3 linked regions of the Geothrix sp. 21YS21S-2 genome follow. The protein of the gene in region 1 interacts with the protein of each later gene in a pairwise test. Links are inferred from orthologs where the notes say so. Each region holds a gene or a part of one and is shown on either strand. Other genes may lie near its edges.

Region 1 (4,451 bases):
GGGGCTGGGGATGATCTGGCCCCGGCCCTCGCAGCGGGGGCAGGTCACGGCCATCTGCAGGAAGCCCTGGCGCACCGCCACCTGCCCGTTGCCGCGGCAGTTGGGGCATACCTGGGCGCTGGTTCCCGCGGCGCAGCCGGACCCCTTGCAGGTGTCGCAGGCGTCCTGCCTCGGGATCTCGATCTCCTTGTTCTCGACCCCGAAGATGGAGTCCTTGAACGAGATGCGGAGGTTGTACTGGAGGTCGGAACCCCGTTCGCCGCCTCCGGAGGAGCGCCTGCGGCCCCCGCCCCCGAAGAGGTCGGCGAAGATCCCGCCGCCGCCCCCCCCGAAGAAGGACCCCAGGAGGTCCTCGAAGCCGGCGAACTGGTTGGGGTCGAACTGGAAGTTCTGCCCCTGGCCGCCGGAGGAGGCGAAGCCGTACTGGTCGAAATGCTGGCGTTTGGCGGGATCGGAGAGGACCGAGTAGGCCTCGGCGGCCTCCTTGAACTTTTCTTCCGCTTCCTTGTTCCCGGGATTCTGGTCCGGGTGGAACTGCATGGCCAGCCTGCGGTAGGCCTTCTTGATCTCGTCGAGGGTGGCTTCCTTGCCTACGCCCAGTACTTCATAGTAGTCGCGCTTCATCCCACCAGAATATCACCTGGGGCGGTTTTCCGCTCCATCCTCCCCGTCCAGGGAGTTCATCATGGACTCGCTGGCCACGAGGACGGCGTTGGTGAGCAGCTTCTGCACTTCGAGGAGCTGCTCCTCCGAGGACTTGACGGCGGCCATGTCCTTGTTGGCCACGGCCATGCGCACGGCGTTGAGCGTGTCGCGCACCAGGGTCTGCTCCTCCAGGGCCAGGAACTTCCCGCACTCGGTGAAGCTGCGGTCGCAGGAGAAGAGGAGGCCCTCGGCGGAGGCGATGTACTTGAGCTCGTCGCGGCGCCTCGCGTCGGCCTCCTGGTTGTTCTGGGCCTCCCGGAGCATCGCCTGGATCTCCAGCTCGGACAGGCCCGAGGAGGGCCGCATGCTCATGCTCTGCTCGAGGCCCGTGAGGAGGTCCTTGGCGGAGACCTTCACGATGCCGTTGGAGTCGATCTCGAAGGCCACCTCGATCTGGGGCACGCCCTTGGGCAGGGGCGGCAGGTTGATGAGGTCGAACCGGCCCAGGCTCTTGTTGTGCTCGGCCAGCTCGCGCTCGCCCTGGAGGACGTGCACCTCGACCCGGCTCTGGTTGTCGGTGACGGTGGTGAAGGTCCGGCTGTCCCGGGTGGGGACGGTGGTGTTGCGCTGGATGATCTTCACGTAGCCGCCGCCCTGGGTCTCGATGCCCAGGGAGAGGGGCGTCACGTCCAGCAGCACCAGGTCCGTCACCTCGCCGGTGAGGACGGCGCCCTGGATCGAGGCGCCCGCGGCCACCACCTCGTCGGGGTTGATGTCGCGGTTGGGCTCGCGGCCGAAGAAGTCCTTCACGACCTGCTGCACCAGGGGCATGCGGGTCTGGCCGCCCACGAGGATCACCTCGTCCACGTCCAGGGCCGTCTTGCGGGCCTGCTTCAGGGCGTCCTGCACGGGGCCCATGGTGCGGGCCACGAGGTCGGCCACCATGTTCTCCAGGTCCTCCCGGGTGAGGGTGGACTCCAGGTGCTGCGGGCCGGTGGGGCCCTGGGCGATGAAGGGCAGGCGCACCTCCACCCGGTCCAGGGTGGAGAGCTCGCACTTGGCCTTCTCGGAGGCCTCCTTGAGCCGCTGGAGGGCCATGCGGTCCTTGGTGAGGTCGATGCCGGTCGAGTTGCGGAAGTGCTCCACCAGCCACATGAGGATGGCCTGGTCGAAGTCCTCGCCCCCCAGGAACGTGTCGCCGCTGGTGGCCAGCACCTCGAACACGCCGTCGTTCATCTCCATGATCGTGAAATCGAAGGTGCCGCCGCCGAAGTCGTAGATGGCCAGGGTCTGCTTGAGGCCCTTCTTGTCCAGGCCGTAGGCCAGGGCCGCGGCGGTGGGCTCGTTGATGATGCGCTGGACGTTGAGGCCGGCGATGCGCCCGGCGTCCTTCGTGGCCTGGCGCTGGGCGTCGTCGAAGTAGGCCGGGACCGTGATGACGGCGTCGGAGACCTCCTCGTGGAGGAAGGCCTCGGCCGACGCCTTCAGGGCCTTGAGGATGATGGCCGAGATCTCGGGGGGGGCGTAGCCGCGGTCGCCCACGCCGAGCCAGGCGTCGCCGTTGGGGGCCTTGACCACCGGGAAGGGCAGCTTGCCCATGGCCTCCTGCACCTGGTCGGAGCCGAACTTCTGCCCGATGAGGCGCTTGACCGCGAACAGGGTGCGCTGGGGGTTGGTGACGGCCTGGCGCTTGGCGATGTGCCCCACCAGGACGTCGCCCTTGTCGGTGAATGCCACCACCGACGGCGTGGTGCGGCTCCCCTCCCGGTTGGGGATGACGCGGCGCTCGCCGCCTTCCATGACGCACGCGCAGCTGTTGGTGGTTCCCAGGTCGATTCCGATGAGCTTGCCGGCCATTGCGTTACTCCCGAGTGGGCGATGTGGGCGTTACGGTGTTCAGGAGGGATCCTGCGTGGGATCCCCTTCGGGATGGTTGTTGACGATGACCCGGGCGGGCCTGAGCAGCTGGTCGCGCAGGTAGTAGCCGCGCTCGTAGATGGCGGCCACGGACCCGTCGGGGAGACTGGCCTGGCTCGTGGTGGTGAGGGCCTCGGCATGCTGGGCGTCGAAGGGGTCGCCGACGTTCAGGGTCAGGGGCTCCACGCCGGCCTTGCGCAGGGCCTCCTGCATCTGGCGGTGGATGAGGACCACGCCGGCGTGGAAGTCCTCGAGGCTGGTGTAGGTGGCGTTGATGCAGCGCTCGAAGCTGTCCAGCACGGGCAGGAGCTCCAGGAGCACCTTGCGCTCGGCCAGCGTCACGGCCAGCTGCGTCTCGCGGCCCACGCGGTTCCGGTGGTTGGTGAAGTCGGCCATGAGGCGGTGGTGCTTGTCCTTGTGGTCGGACTCGGCCTTCTCCAGGGCCTCGAGGCGGGCCCGGGCCTTGGCCAGCTCGGCCTCCAGGTCCTCCCGGCTCATGCCCGCCGTCTCCGCGGGCGCTTCGGGCGCGGGCGGCTCGTAGTCGCCGATCTCGTCGGCGAGGGCCTGCAGATCCGCCCCTTCGCCAAACTCCTCCTGGGTCAGATCGACGGTGAGGTCATTTTCCGGGAGGAGGGGATCGGCGGGGAAGTCCGTGGTTTGGGGTTGGATTTTTTCGGTCATTGAGTACTCGATAATGAAATGTTAAGGGGACTGCGTCAAACAGATGTGGGCTTCCGTCTCTGGATTTCATCCGACCACCACGCCAGGCTCCCCGCCACCTTCCGGTAGTCCAGGCGCAGGGGGCCCACCAGGGCGAAGGTGACCTGGGCGCTCCTGTTGATGGTGACCGTGCGCAGGGCGGTGGCCAGGGGCATCTCCTGGAAGAAGGGGTTCTCCGAACCCAGGAGGAGCTGGACCTCGGACGTGGCCGCCACGGCGAAGGCGTTGAGGAGGTGGGCGAGGCGCTCGTGCTGCTCGAAGGCCTCCACCAGGTTCCGGAAGCGGGAGGGGTCCAGGAACTCCGGGCACCGGCCCATCTCGCCCAGGCCGGCGACCACCAGGGGGGAATCCATGGGCTGGGTCATGCGGGAGGCCAGTTCCGACAGCCGCCGGCTGAGTTCCCGGGCGTCGGAGGCCTGGCCCTCCAGGTCGGTGATGAGCCGGTCCCGCATCTCGGGAAGGGAGCACCCCCCGAAGTGGGCTGTTGCGAAGTTCCCCAGTTCCACCAGTTTGGTCGCGGGGAAGCCCCAGCGGTTCTCCATGATCTGGTGTTCGACCTCGCCGCCGGTGCCCACCCACACCGTGACGATGCGGGCCGGGGGCTTCCCGGGGCCCAGGGGGACGAATTCGAGCCGCACCAGGCGGCTCCGGGTGAGGTGCATGGGCAGGGCGACGCAGATGCCCTTCATGGCCTCGCTCAGCACCCGGCTGGCGTTGCGCAGCCACTGGGCGTCCCCGGCCTGCCCCTCCACGCCTCCGATGGCCTCGGTGAGCCGGGCCCCCAGGATGGGGTCGGGGCGGATGGGCTGGACGAAGTGGTCCACGTAGTAGCGGTAGGCCTTTTCCGTGGGCACGCGGCCCGCGGAGGTGTGGGGCTGGTCCAGGAGGGCCTCGTCCTCCAGGTCCGCCAGGACGTTGCGGATGGTGGCCGAGGAGAAGGAACCCGGGATGCGCTTGGACAAGAGGCGCGATCCCACCGGCTCCCCCTCGACCAGATAGGTCTCGATGAGCGCCTTCAGGACGGATTCGCTGCGAGGAGAAAGGTTGAGCGCCAAGGTGGGAATTTCCGGGTCGCAGACGGTGCCCGTCGTGCGTGTCCCAACTATACTTCATTTTTCGGTCTTTCCTGGAGGTCCCCCATGACGTTTAGATCATCCCTCTTGCTTACC
Region 2 (4,661 bases), 1.5 Mb from region 1 along the record:
GAGGTGAAGGCCGCCCTGGCGCTGTGCGGGGTTCCGGCGCCCCAGGTCACCTCGGAGGTGTTCTTCAACTTCAAGGCGGAGGCCGATCCGGAGGCGGTGGAGGAACTCGCGAGGCGGTTCGGCGGAGCTTGACCCCGGCTGATCAGCAGACACCCTCTCAGACGGACATTGAATGATGGAGCTGAAATTCAAGGCGCTTATCGCTAGGGATGGCTGGGGGGGCTTGGGCCTGGCACCGAAGAAGAATTCGTGCTCGCCGCACACAGCGCCGACGCATAGCGCCACGAAGACAAAGATCTTCAGCGTTCCCCACCAGTCTTCCATGAGCTCGCCTCGAATCATGGAGAACCAATCTGGCGTGAAGTAGAAACGGACACATTCCCAAAAGCCGCTCCAGCTTCGAAAGATCACCCATCCAAGTCCGAGGTACAAAGGAATGTTGAGGAGAGCGATGACCACCCAGCGGGTAATATCGTTGTCCATGATTCGCCCCACGAAGACCGGGAGAAGGAGGCCATCCGTATGGCTGGCCGTTGGAAGGGATGATTCGCCTTGAGCTGGATCGATTACCCAAGAGGGTATCACCATGTGAGGGAAACCTTCGCCGGTTGAACTCCAGCCCTGGGTCCTGGCAGAATCCGGCAATTGCCTCGAAATTGGTTCTTAACGGGACTGGGGGAGGCGCAGACCCATCCATGCTTTGGCTTTTGTCTGGAAGGGAGGCTGGGGCTGGTCGTGGGAGGCCGTCCTGACCCCCATCATCCAGGCAGGTTGAGACGAAAAGCCTCTCGCCGAGGCGCCGAGGGGCCGAGGTCCGCCGAGAAAAGATCTTCTTCTATTCCTCGGCGAGGGACCCTTCGATGGCGTTTGCCGGGTTCATCGGGCAACAGGTCGGCAGCAGTGGACTTCGGACATCTTGGGTCTGTCGACTCAAGGAGGAAGGAGGCCGCTTCTGCCTGTCATAGGATGACGCAGGTCCCCCGGACGGCGTCCTCATCCTGGATGGCCTTGCGCAGCTCAGCCAAGGGCAGGACGATCCGCACCGTCACGGCGCCGGCCATCCAGAGGCTGCCGGTGCCGCTCCGGACGCAAAGGGCGCCATCGTCCTCCAGAACCAGGCGTGCAAGGGGCCCCGCCGTAGCGGTGTGCCAACGGGTGGCGCCGTCGGCGTCCGTGAGCACCAGATTGCCGTCCTCCCGCATCGTTAGGGCGCCCGCGCCCTCGAAGCCCTCCCCGGGCGACTCCCACTGCAGGACCGCGGCCGGAGCCAGGCGGTACACCGCCACCTTGCCGTCGTCCCGCACGTCCAGGCGATACGCCCCGTTGCGGGAGGTGAGAGACTGCCCCTTGGCGAGGCTCGCACCGCTGGCCAGCGTGTCCTGCGCACCCGCGACGGCGCCCGCTCCGATCAGCAGGGAAGGAAGGATCCAGGATCTTGAAATTCGCACGCTCCACCTTGGGGACAGGGAAACCTTTTTTCATCCTCTTTCCCGGCTAATTTTTCGTTTGGTTTTGCCGGGGATGGACGGGGGTGGACAGGGATAAGGACGGCCTAACGCCATGCCGAGAGGATGCGCGCAAGGGCGGACAGGTTCGCTCCCCGGCAAAAAGAAAGGGGCCCCGAAAGGCCCCTTCCCCTTTTGCCCTTAAGGCCGTGGCTAGTACATGTCTTCCATGCCGCCGCCCATGCCGCCGGGGCCGCCCATGGGAGGATTCTTCTTGTCCTCGGGCAGGTCGCAGACGATGGCTTCGGTGGTGAGCATCATGGACGCCACGGAGGCGGCGTTGCGCAGGGCGCTCTTGGTCACCTTGGCGGGGTCGATGACGCCGAAGGCCACCATGTCGCCGAACTCGCCGGTGGCGGCGTTGAAGCCGAAGTTGCCCTTCTCCTCCTTGACGCGGTTGACGATGACGCTGCCTTCCACGCCGGCGTTGTTGGCGATCTGGCGGAGGGGCTCCTCCAGGGACTTCTTGACGATCTCCACGCCCGTGGCCTGGTCGCCGGTGAGCTTCAGGGTGGCGAGCTTGACCAGGGAGCGGAGCAGCGCGACGCCGCCGCCGGCCACGATGCCGTCCTCGACGGCGGCCTTGGTGGCGTGCATGGCGTCCTCGACGCGGGCCTTCTTCTCCTTCATCTCGGTTTCGGAAGCCGCGCCCACCTTGATGACGGCGACGCCGCCCACGAGCTTGGCCAGGCGCTCCTGCAGCTTCTCCTTGTCGTAGTCGCTGGTGGAGATCTCCACCTGCGAGCGGATCTGCTTGACGCGGCCCTGGATGGCGCTGGGCTCGCCGGCGCCCTCGATGATGGTGGTGTTCTCCTTGTCGATGACGATCTTCTTGGCGGTGCCGAGATCCTCGATCTTCAGGTTCTCGAGCTTGAGGCCGAGATCCTCGGTGACGGCCTTGCCGCCGGTGAGGATGGCGATGTCCTCGAGCATGGCCTTGCGGCGGTCCCCGAAGCCGGGGGCCTTGACGGCGGCGATGTTGAGGGTGCCGCGGATCTTGTTGACCACCAGGGTGGCCAGGGCCTCGCCGTCCACGTCCTCGGCGATGATCAGCAGGGGGCGGCGGCTGTTGACGACCTGCTCCAGGAGGGGCAGGAGGTCGCGCATGTTGGAGATCTTCTTCTCGTAGATCAGGACGAGGGGGCTCTCCAGCTCGACCTTCATCTGGTCGGGGTTGGTGACGAAGTAGGGGCTGAGGTAGCCGCGGTCGAACTGCATGCCCTCGACGACGGTGAGCTCGGTGTCGCGGCCCTTGGCCTCTTCCACGGTGATGACGCCGTCCTTGCCGACCTTGGCCATGGCGTCGGCGATGATCTTGCCGATCTCCTGGTCGCCGTTGGCGGAAATGGCGCCCACCTGGGCGATGGCGTTGCCCTCGACGGGCTTCTTGATCTCGTCGATGGCGGCGACGACGCAATCCACGGCGAGATCGATGCCCTTCTTGATCTCCATGGTGTTGGCGCCGCTCACGACGGCCTTGATGCCTTCCTTGTAGATGGCGCGGGCCAGCACGGTGGCGGTGGTGGTGCCGTCGCCGGCGATGTCGGAGGTCTTGGAGGCCACTTCACGGACCAGCTGGGCGCCCATGTTCTCGTGCTTGTCCTTGAGCTCGATCTCCTTGGCGACGGTGACGCCGTCCTTGGTCATGAGGGGGGAACCGAACTTCTTCTCGATCAGGACGTTGCGGCCTTTGGGGCCGAGGGTGACCTGCACGGCGTCGGCGAGCTTGTTGACCCCGCGCAGGATGGCCTGGCGGGCTTCTTCGGCGTAGATGATGGATTTGGCGGACATTGTTTATCTCCTGAAGGGTTTCCGGAATTCGTTTCTAGCCGACGATGGCGAGGATCTCGTCTTCGCGAACGATGACGTGGTCGATGCCTTCGATCTTCACTTCGGTGCCGGTGTACTTGCCGATCAGGACCTTGTTGCCGGCCTTGACGGACATGGGGATGCGCTTGCCGTCCTCGGCGAACTTGCCGTCGCCCACCGCCACGACCTCGGCTTCCATGGGCTTCTCCTTGGCGGTGTCGGGGATGATGATCCCTCCCTTGACCGTTTCGGCAGGCTCGCTGCGCTTGAGCAGGACACGATCGTATAGGGGCTTGATTGCCATGATGGCCTCCGTGTGAAAAGGGACCCGGGAGCGTCCCCCGGGGTGGCTGTTAGCACTTACTATCAGCGAGTGCTAATCTAGCCCGCCCCCAAATGGATGTCAAGGGGGGCATTCCATGCTTGAGCCTAATTGGCTCACATTTTATTAATCATTTTATTTCGATCTTTGGAGGAGATTGCCCCGCCTCCACGGTCCGCTTGGGGGTAGGCTAGAGGAATGAGTCAGCTTTCCCTCCTGATCGAACTCCAGACCGTGCATGACAATCTGCACGTCATCCAAAGGGACCTGAGCGCATTCCCGCCCGACCTGGCCGCCCTGGATTCCGAACTCAAGATGCTGGCGAAAAAGCTCGAGGAGACCGGCAGGGCCCTGGCGTCCTCCCGGACCCAGCAGGCCACCCTCACCACGAACCTCGCCGCCGCCCAGAAGCAGGAGGACCTGTCCAAGGCCGCCGTCAAGGAGACGAAGCAGAAGGCGCAGTTCACCCTGGCCATCCGCGAGCTGGACGACCGCCAGCGGCAGAAGACCGCCATCGCCCGCCCCCTGAAGGACGTGGAGACCCGCATCGAGGCCCTGGAACGGGCCGAGGGCGAGATGCGCACCCGGCAGGCCGAGGCGCAGAAGCAGTTCGACGAGCTCCGGGCGGTCTTCCTCTCCGAGCACGAGAACCAGGTGGAGGGTGAACGCCGCCTCCAGAAGCGCCGGGCGGAGATCTCCGAGGCCGTGGACCCCGCCGTGCTGGTCAAGTTCGACCGGCTCCTCCAGCAGCGCCAGGGCCGCGCCGTGGTCCCCATCGACAAGGGTTCCTGCGGCGGCTGCCGCACCCGCCTGAGAACCCCGTTCCTGGCCCAGCTCCGGGAAGAGAAGAACCTCTATTGCGAGTCCTGCCAGCGAATCATCTACGATCCCGCACAACTCCAGTGAGCTTCAAGGGATGAGCCTACTCGGTGCCCGCGTTGCCCGGTTGCGATCCCGCATCCAGCGGGCGTGCGAGGACTGCGGCAGGGATCCCGGCGGCGTCGAGCTTCTGCCGGTCTCCAAGC
Region 3 (4,637 bases), 2.3 Mb from region 1 along the record:
GCCAGGATGTTCCGAAGGCGCGACGTTGAATCCATTCCTCCAAGGTAGCCCGCCTGCGAAAAACCTGAGTCACGCCGTCCCTCCCCTCCGCTGTCTGAGGTGGATCTCAACGCGGGAGGCGTTATGGAAACCAGAGCTGGGAGGCATTTCCGGACCGGCGCGCGAGGCCTTGGGCTCGCCGCGGTGGTCCTGCTGGCGGCGGGGTGCTCGGGGGGCGGCGGCGGGGGCACGCCCGTCACCCCTCCGGCCACCACCTACACCGTGACGTATTCCGGCAACGGAAACACCGGAGGCGCGGTTCCGGTGGACACCGGCGCCTACCTGCCGGGGGCCGCGGTCACGGTCCTCGGGAACACCGGGAACCTCGTGAAGAGCGGCAGCGCCTTCGCAGGCTGGAACACGCTGGCGGACGGCACCGGGAGCACCTACCTCCAGGGGCAGACCTGCGCCATGGGCTCGGCCAACCTCACCTTCCACGCCCACTGGACCGTCAACCCGGTGAGCGGCAACGTGACCTATGACGCCAACGGCGCGACGGCCGGAAGCGTCCCGGTGGATGCCACCACCTACGCGACGGGGCAGACCGTCACGGTGCTCGGGAACGCCGGGAGCCTCGCCTATGCCGGCTACACCTTCCTGGGCTGGCAGACCAAGGCGGACGGCTCCGGCACGGCCTACAAGCAGGGCCAGACCTTCACGAAGGGCTCCGGCAGCGTCACCCTCTACGCCCTGTGGGCGGGGGGCTACGCGTACGTGGCCAACACCCTGGGCGGCTCGGGAGGCAGCATCTCCCAGTATTCCATCGGCCCCAACGGCGCGCTCACGCCCCTGTCCCCGGCGACGGTGTCGACGGCCGGGAACAATCCCCGGTACCTCGCGGCCGATCCGCTGGGCAGGTACGTCTACGCGTCCAACGTGAGCAGCAACACCGTCGCCCAGTTCGCGGTGGGCGCGGACGGCTCCCTTGCGCCCATGGCCACGCCGACGGTCCTGATGGGGACCCTTGCCGGCGGCAAGCTCTACTATCCTTCGGCCCTCGCGGTCCATCCCGCGGGCTCCGACGTCTATGTCCCCCTCCAGCAGGCCAGCGCCGTCAACCAGTACGCGGTGGGTTCCACCGGGGCCCTCGCGGCCCTGGCGCCGGCCACCGTCACCTGCGGGGACCCCGCGAACGGGCGCAACGGCCCCAACGCCGTCGCCATCGTCGCCGCGGGCACGTACGCCTATGCGGCCAACGGCGGCGCCAACACGGTATCCCAGTACAAAATCAATGCCGACGGGACGCTGGCGGCGCTCAGCCCGTTCCTGGTGCCCTCCGGCGGCGTCAACGGGTCCGGCTCGGCCTTCGACGTGAAGACCGCCACCCTCGCCTCGGGCACGTACGTCTACGTCACGAACTATTTCGACGGCACCGTCGCCCAGTTCAGCGTCAACGCGTCCACCGGGCAGCTGACGCCCCTGAGCCCGGCCCTGGTGAAGGCGGGGACCTACGCCTTCACCCTGGCGATCCACCCCACGGGCAAGTTCGCCTACGTGGCGATCCTGACCGCCTCCAGCGCCGCGGTCGTCGCCCAGTACGCCATCGACCCGGCCACGGGGGCGCTCACCGCCATGGCCACCCCCACGGTCTCGGCGGGCGGGGCGGGCGCCGCCGTCATCACGGTGGAGTCCTCGGGCCGGTTCGCCTACGCCACCAGCGGCGACACGGGGTGGGGCAGCTCCTCCGTGGCGCAGTACACCATCGACCAGGCCACGGGCGCGCTCACGCTCATGGCCAACCCGACGGTCCAGACGGGTTTCGCGCCCTCGGGCGTCGTCACCATCGGGAAGTGACGGGCACGGTCACGCCGCCAGCGCGCTCCTGAACAGCATCAGGTTGAGCACGATCACCACCGTGGCCACCGCCCACAGCATGCTCCCTCCCAGAAGGTCGTTGGCATGGCTGCCCATGACCTTCCGGGAGGACGTCAGGTACACCTGCAGCAGGATGGTGATCGGCAGCTGGATGCTCAGGACCATCTGCGAAAGGATGAGCATCCGGAAGGTGTCCGTCACGAAGAACACGGCCAGGAGCGCGGGGACCAGCGTCACGAGGACCCCCGCGCGGCTGGAGGTGCCCCGCACGTCGAAGGGCTGGCCGAAGATGCCCGCGAAGATGGAGCCCCCGGCCATGGCCGCCGTGAGGGTGGAGGCCAGGCCGGCGCAGAGGAGCGCCACCGCGAAGATCGTCCCCGAGGCCGGGCCCACCATGGGGCGCAGCATGGAGGCGGCCTGCTCCAGGGTGGTGACGGCGAGGTTGTGCCGGTGGAAGGTGGCGGCGGCCAGGAGGATCATGGCGCTGTTGATGGCCCAGCCGGCGCCCATGGAGAAGAGGGTGTCGAAGAGCTCGAACCGCAGGTGCCCGCGGATGGCCTCCTCCCCCTGCAGGTTCCACTGGCGGCTCTGGATGAACTCCGAGTGGAGGAACAGGTTGTGGGGCATCACCACCGCCCCCAGGATGCTCATGATCAGGACCATGGAACCCTGGCCGGCGGTGGGCCGCACCCAGCCCACCGCGGCCGCGGACCAGTGGGTGTGGACCATGGCCAGCTCGGCCAGGAAGGCCAGGCCGATGAGCGAGACGAAGCCCACCACGACCTTCTCCAGGACGCGGTAGGAGTTCCACAGCAGCAGGCCCGCCACCACGGCGGTGGTGAGGCAGGCGCCCACCTTGAGGGGGAGATGGAAGAGCATGCCCAGGGCGATGGCCCCGCCCAGGATCTCGGCGAAGGCCGTGGCGATGGCCGCCAGCACCGCCGTGCCCAGGACCGGGCGGGAGACCCAGGCGGGCGTGTGCCGGGTGGCGGACTCGGACAGGCACAGGCCCGTGACGATGCCCAGGTGCGCCGCGTTGTGCTGGAGCAGGATGAGCATCACCGTGGACAGGGTGACGATCCACAGGAGGGTGTAGCCGTGGGAGGCCCCCGCCGCCACGTTGGAGGCCCAGTTGCCGGGGTCGATGAAGCCCACGGTCACCAGCAGGCCCGGGCCCAGGTACCGCAGGGGGTTCCAGGCGCCGGGGCCCTCCGCCTTCAGGCGGAACCGGTTCTGGAGATCAGTTAAAATTTTCATGCGGGTTGTCCTGGGGCTGAGGTCATCCTGGCAGAAGCTGGACGCCGGGTTGCCTTGGCGGCGCTGGAGAAAGAATATCGAGATTGAGTCTCGATATCAATTAAATTATGTTCAATTCACAAAATTATCGACCGCCGTCCGGATGCTTCCGGAAGGCGGCCGCCACCTCCGCCCCCACCTGCCGGAGGGAAGGGCCGGCGTAGGACCCCGGGCGCCAGGCCAGGGCCAGGGTGCGGAAGGGCACCGGCGGGGCCAGGGGCCGGAGGATCACCGTGGCCCTGGCGGCCTCGGTCCCGACGGCCAGGCGCGGCAGCAGCGTGATCCCCAGGCCGCCGGCCACCATGTGGACCAGGGTGGACAGGCTGGTGGCGCGGAACCCGAGCTCCTCCACCCGGGTGCGGCCGCAGGCGGCCAGGGCCTGGTGGCGGAGGCAGTGGCCGTCATCCAGCAGGAGGATGCGCTCGCCCTCCAGGGCCTCCAGGTCCAGGGGGCGCGTGCCCCGGGCCAGCCGGTGGCCCGCGGGCAGGCACACCTGGAAGGGGTCCTGTCCCAGGGGGAAGGTCTCGAGGTCGCCGAGGTCCGCTTCCAGGGCCAGCAGCGCGCCCTCCAGGCCGCCGTCCCGCAGTCCCGCGGTCAGGGTGGCGGTGGTGCCCTCGATCCAGATGGGCTGCAGGCGGGGGAACGCCGCCTGCAGGGCCGGCGTGAGAAAGGAAAGCACATAGGGCGCGAGCGTGGGGAGGATGCCCAGGCGCAGGGGCCCCGCCAGCGGATCCACGAAGGACCGGGCCTCCTGCGCCAGGTCCGACCCCTCCCTGAGCATGCGGCCCATGCGGACGAGCAGGGCCCGGCCCGGGGGCGTGACCCGCACGCCCCCCCGCCCCCGCTCGAAGAGGGTCACGCCTAGCGCCTCCTCCAGGGCGGCAACCTGGGCGCTGAGGGAAGGCTGGGCCACGGCGCAGAGGTCCGCGGCCTTCCTGAAGCTGAGGTTCTCCGCCACGGCGAGGGCGTACTGCATCTGGCGGAGGGTGAAGGGAAGGGGGGCGGTGTCCATAGGCATATCCTATCACTTACATAGAATCGATATCTTGGACCTGGGTTGCCGCCGGAGCGAAGCTGGTCAGGCGGAGCGATCCTGCTCCCCATCCCCAGAGGAAACCCCATGCTGACCGTCGGCGACCACCTCCCCTCCTTCTCCCTCCAGGCCGTGACCGCCGGCAAGGAGTTCCAGACCCTCACCCACGAGAGCTTCGCCGGGCAGTGGAAGGTCCTCTTCCTCTGGCCCATGGACTTCACCTTCGTCTGCCCCACCGAGATCGCCGCCTTCGGGAAACGCAACGGCGACTTCCTGGACCGGGATGCCCAGCTGCTGGGCGCCAGCACCGACACCCACTTCGTGCACCTGGCCTGGAGGAACCAGCACCCCGATCTCCAGGACCTCCCCTTCCCCATGCTGGCCGACACGAAGCGCGAGCTGAGCGCGGCCCTGGGCGTGCTGCACCGCACCGAGGGCGTGCCCCTGCGGGCCA

Evidence for each region. The genes of interacting proteins can lie anywhere in the genome.
Region 2: the proteins of RAH40_RS09440 (region 1) and groL interact in binary tests that used the Escherichia coli proteins (3 or more experiments, as listed by UniProt). The link is inferred for Geothrix sp. 21YS21S-2 from one-to-one orthologs.
Region 3: the proteins of RAH40_RS09440 (region 1) and RAH40_RS19515 interact in binary tests that used the Escherichia coli proteins (3 or more experiments, as listed by UniProt). The link is inferred for Geothrix sp. 21YS21S-2 from one-to-one orthologs.

What each region holds. Positions count from the first base shown.
Region 1 is NZ_CP132910.1:2,111,759-2,116,209, reverse strand. Bases 1,393-4,166 are described here. They hold RAH40_RS09440 (nucleotide exchange factor GrpE), read right to left. Parts: upstream 3,244-4,166; coding sequence 2,542-3,243; downstream 1,393-2,541. Other genes in these bases: hrcA (heat-inducible transcriptional repressor HrcA), read right to left, coding at 3,279-4,166; dnaK (molecular chaperone DnaK), read right to left, coding at 1,393-2,502. Also shown: molecular chaperone DnaJ, read right to left, coding at 1-624; more of dnaK, read right to left, coding at 637-1,392; more of hrcA, read right to left, coding at 4,167-4,337; RAH40_RS09430 (hypothetical protein), read left to right, coding at 4,422-4,451. UniProt on the Escherichia coli protein: Participates actively in the response to hyperosmotic and heat shock by preventing the aggregation of stress-denatured proteins, in association with DnaK and GrpE. It is the nucleotide exchange factor for DnaK and may function as a thermosensor.
Region 2 is NZ_CP132910.1:572,629-577,289, reverse strand. Bases 978-3,961 are described here. They hold groL (chaperonin GroEL), read right to left. Parts: upstream 3,297-3,961; coding sequence 1,659-3,296; downstream 978-1,658. Other genes in these bases: RAH40_RS02600 (zinc ribbon domain-containing protein), read left to right, coding at 3,835-3,961; groES (co-chaperone GroES), read right to left, coding at 3,331-3,618; RAH40_RS02615 (hypothetical protein), read right to left, coding at 978-1,448. In the rest of the region: RAH40_RS02620 (ferredoxin--NADP reductase), read left to right, coding at 1-132; more of RAH40_RS02615, read right to left, coding at 960-977; more of RAH40_RS02600, read left to right, coding at 3,962-4,542; RAH40_RS02595 (YggS family pyridoxal phosphate-dependent enzyme), read left to right, coding at 4,553-4,661.
Region 3 is NZ_CP132910.1:4,423,340-4,427,976, forward strand. Bases 978-3,937 are described here. They hold RAH40_RS19515 (Nramp family divalent metal transporter), read right to left. Parts: upstream 3,112-3,937; coding sequence 1,843-3,111; downstream 978-1,842. Other genes in these bases: RAH40_RS19510 (beta-propeller fold lactonase family protein), read left to right, coding at 978-1,833; RAH40_RS19520 (hydrogen peroxide-inducible genes activator), read right to left, coding at 3,236-3,937. Outside these bases: RAH40_RS19505 (hypothetical protein), read right to left, coding at 1-35; more of RAH40_RS19510, read left to right, coding at 124-977; more of RAH40_RS19520, read right to left, coding at 3,938-4,162; RAH40_RS19525 (peroxiredoxin), read left to right, coding at 4,271-4,637. UniProt on the Escherichia coli protein: H(+)-stimulated, divalent metal cation uptake system. Involved in manganese and iron uptake. Can also transport cadmium, cobalt, zinc and to a lesser extent nickel and copper. Involved in response to reactive oxygen.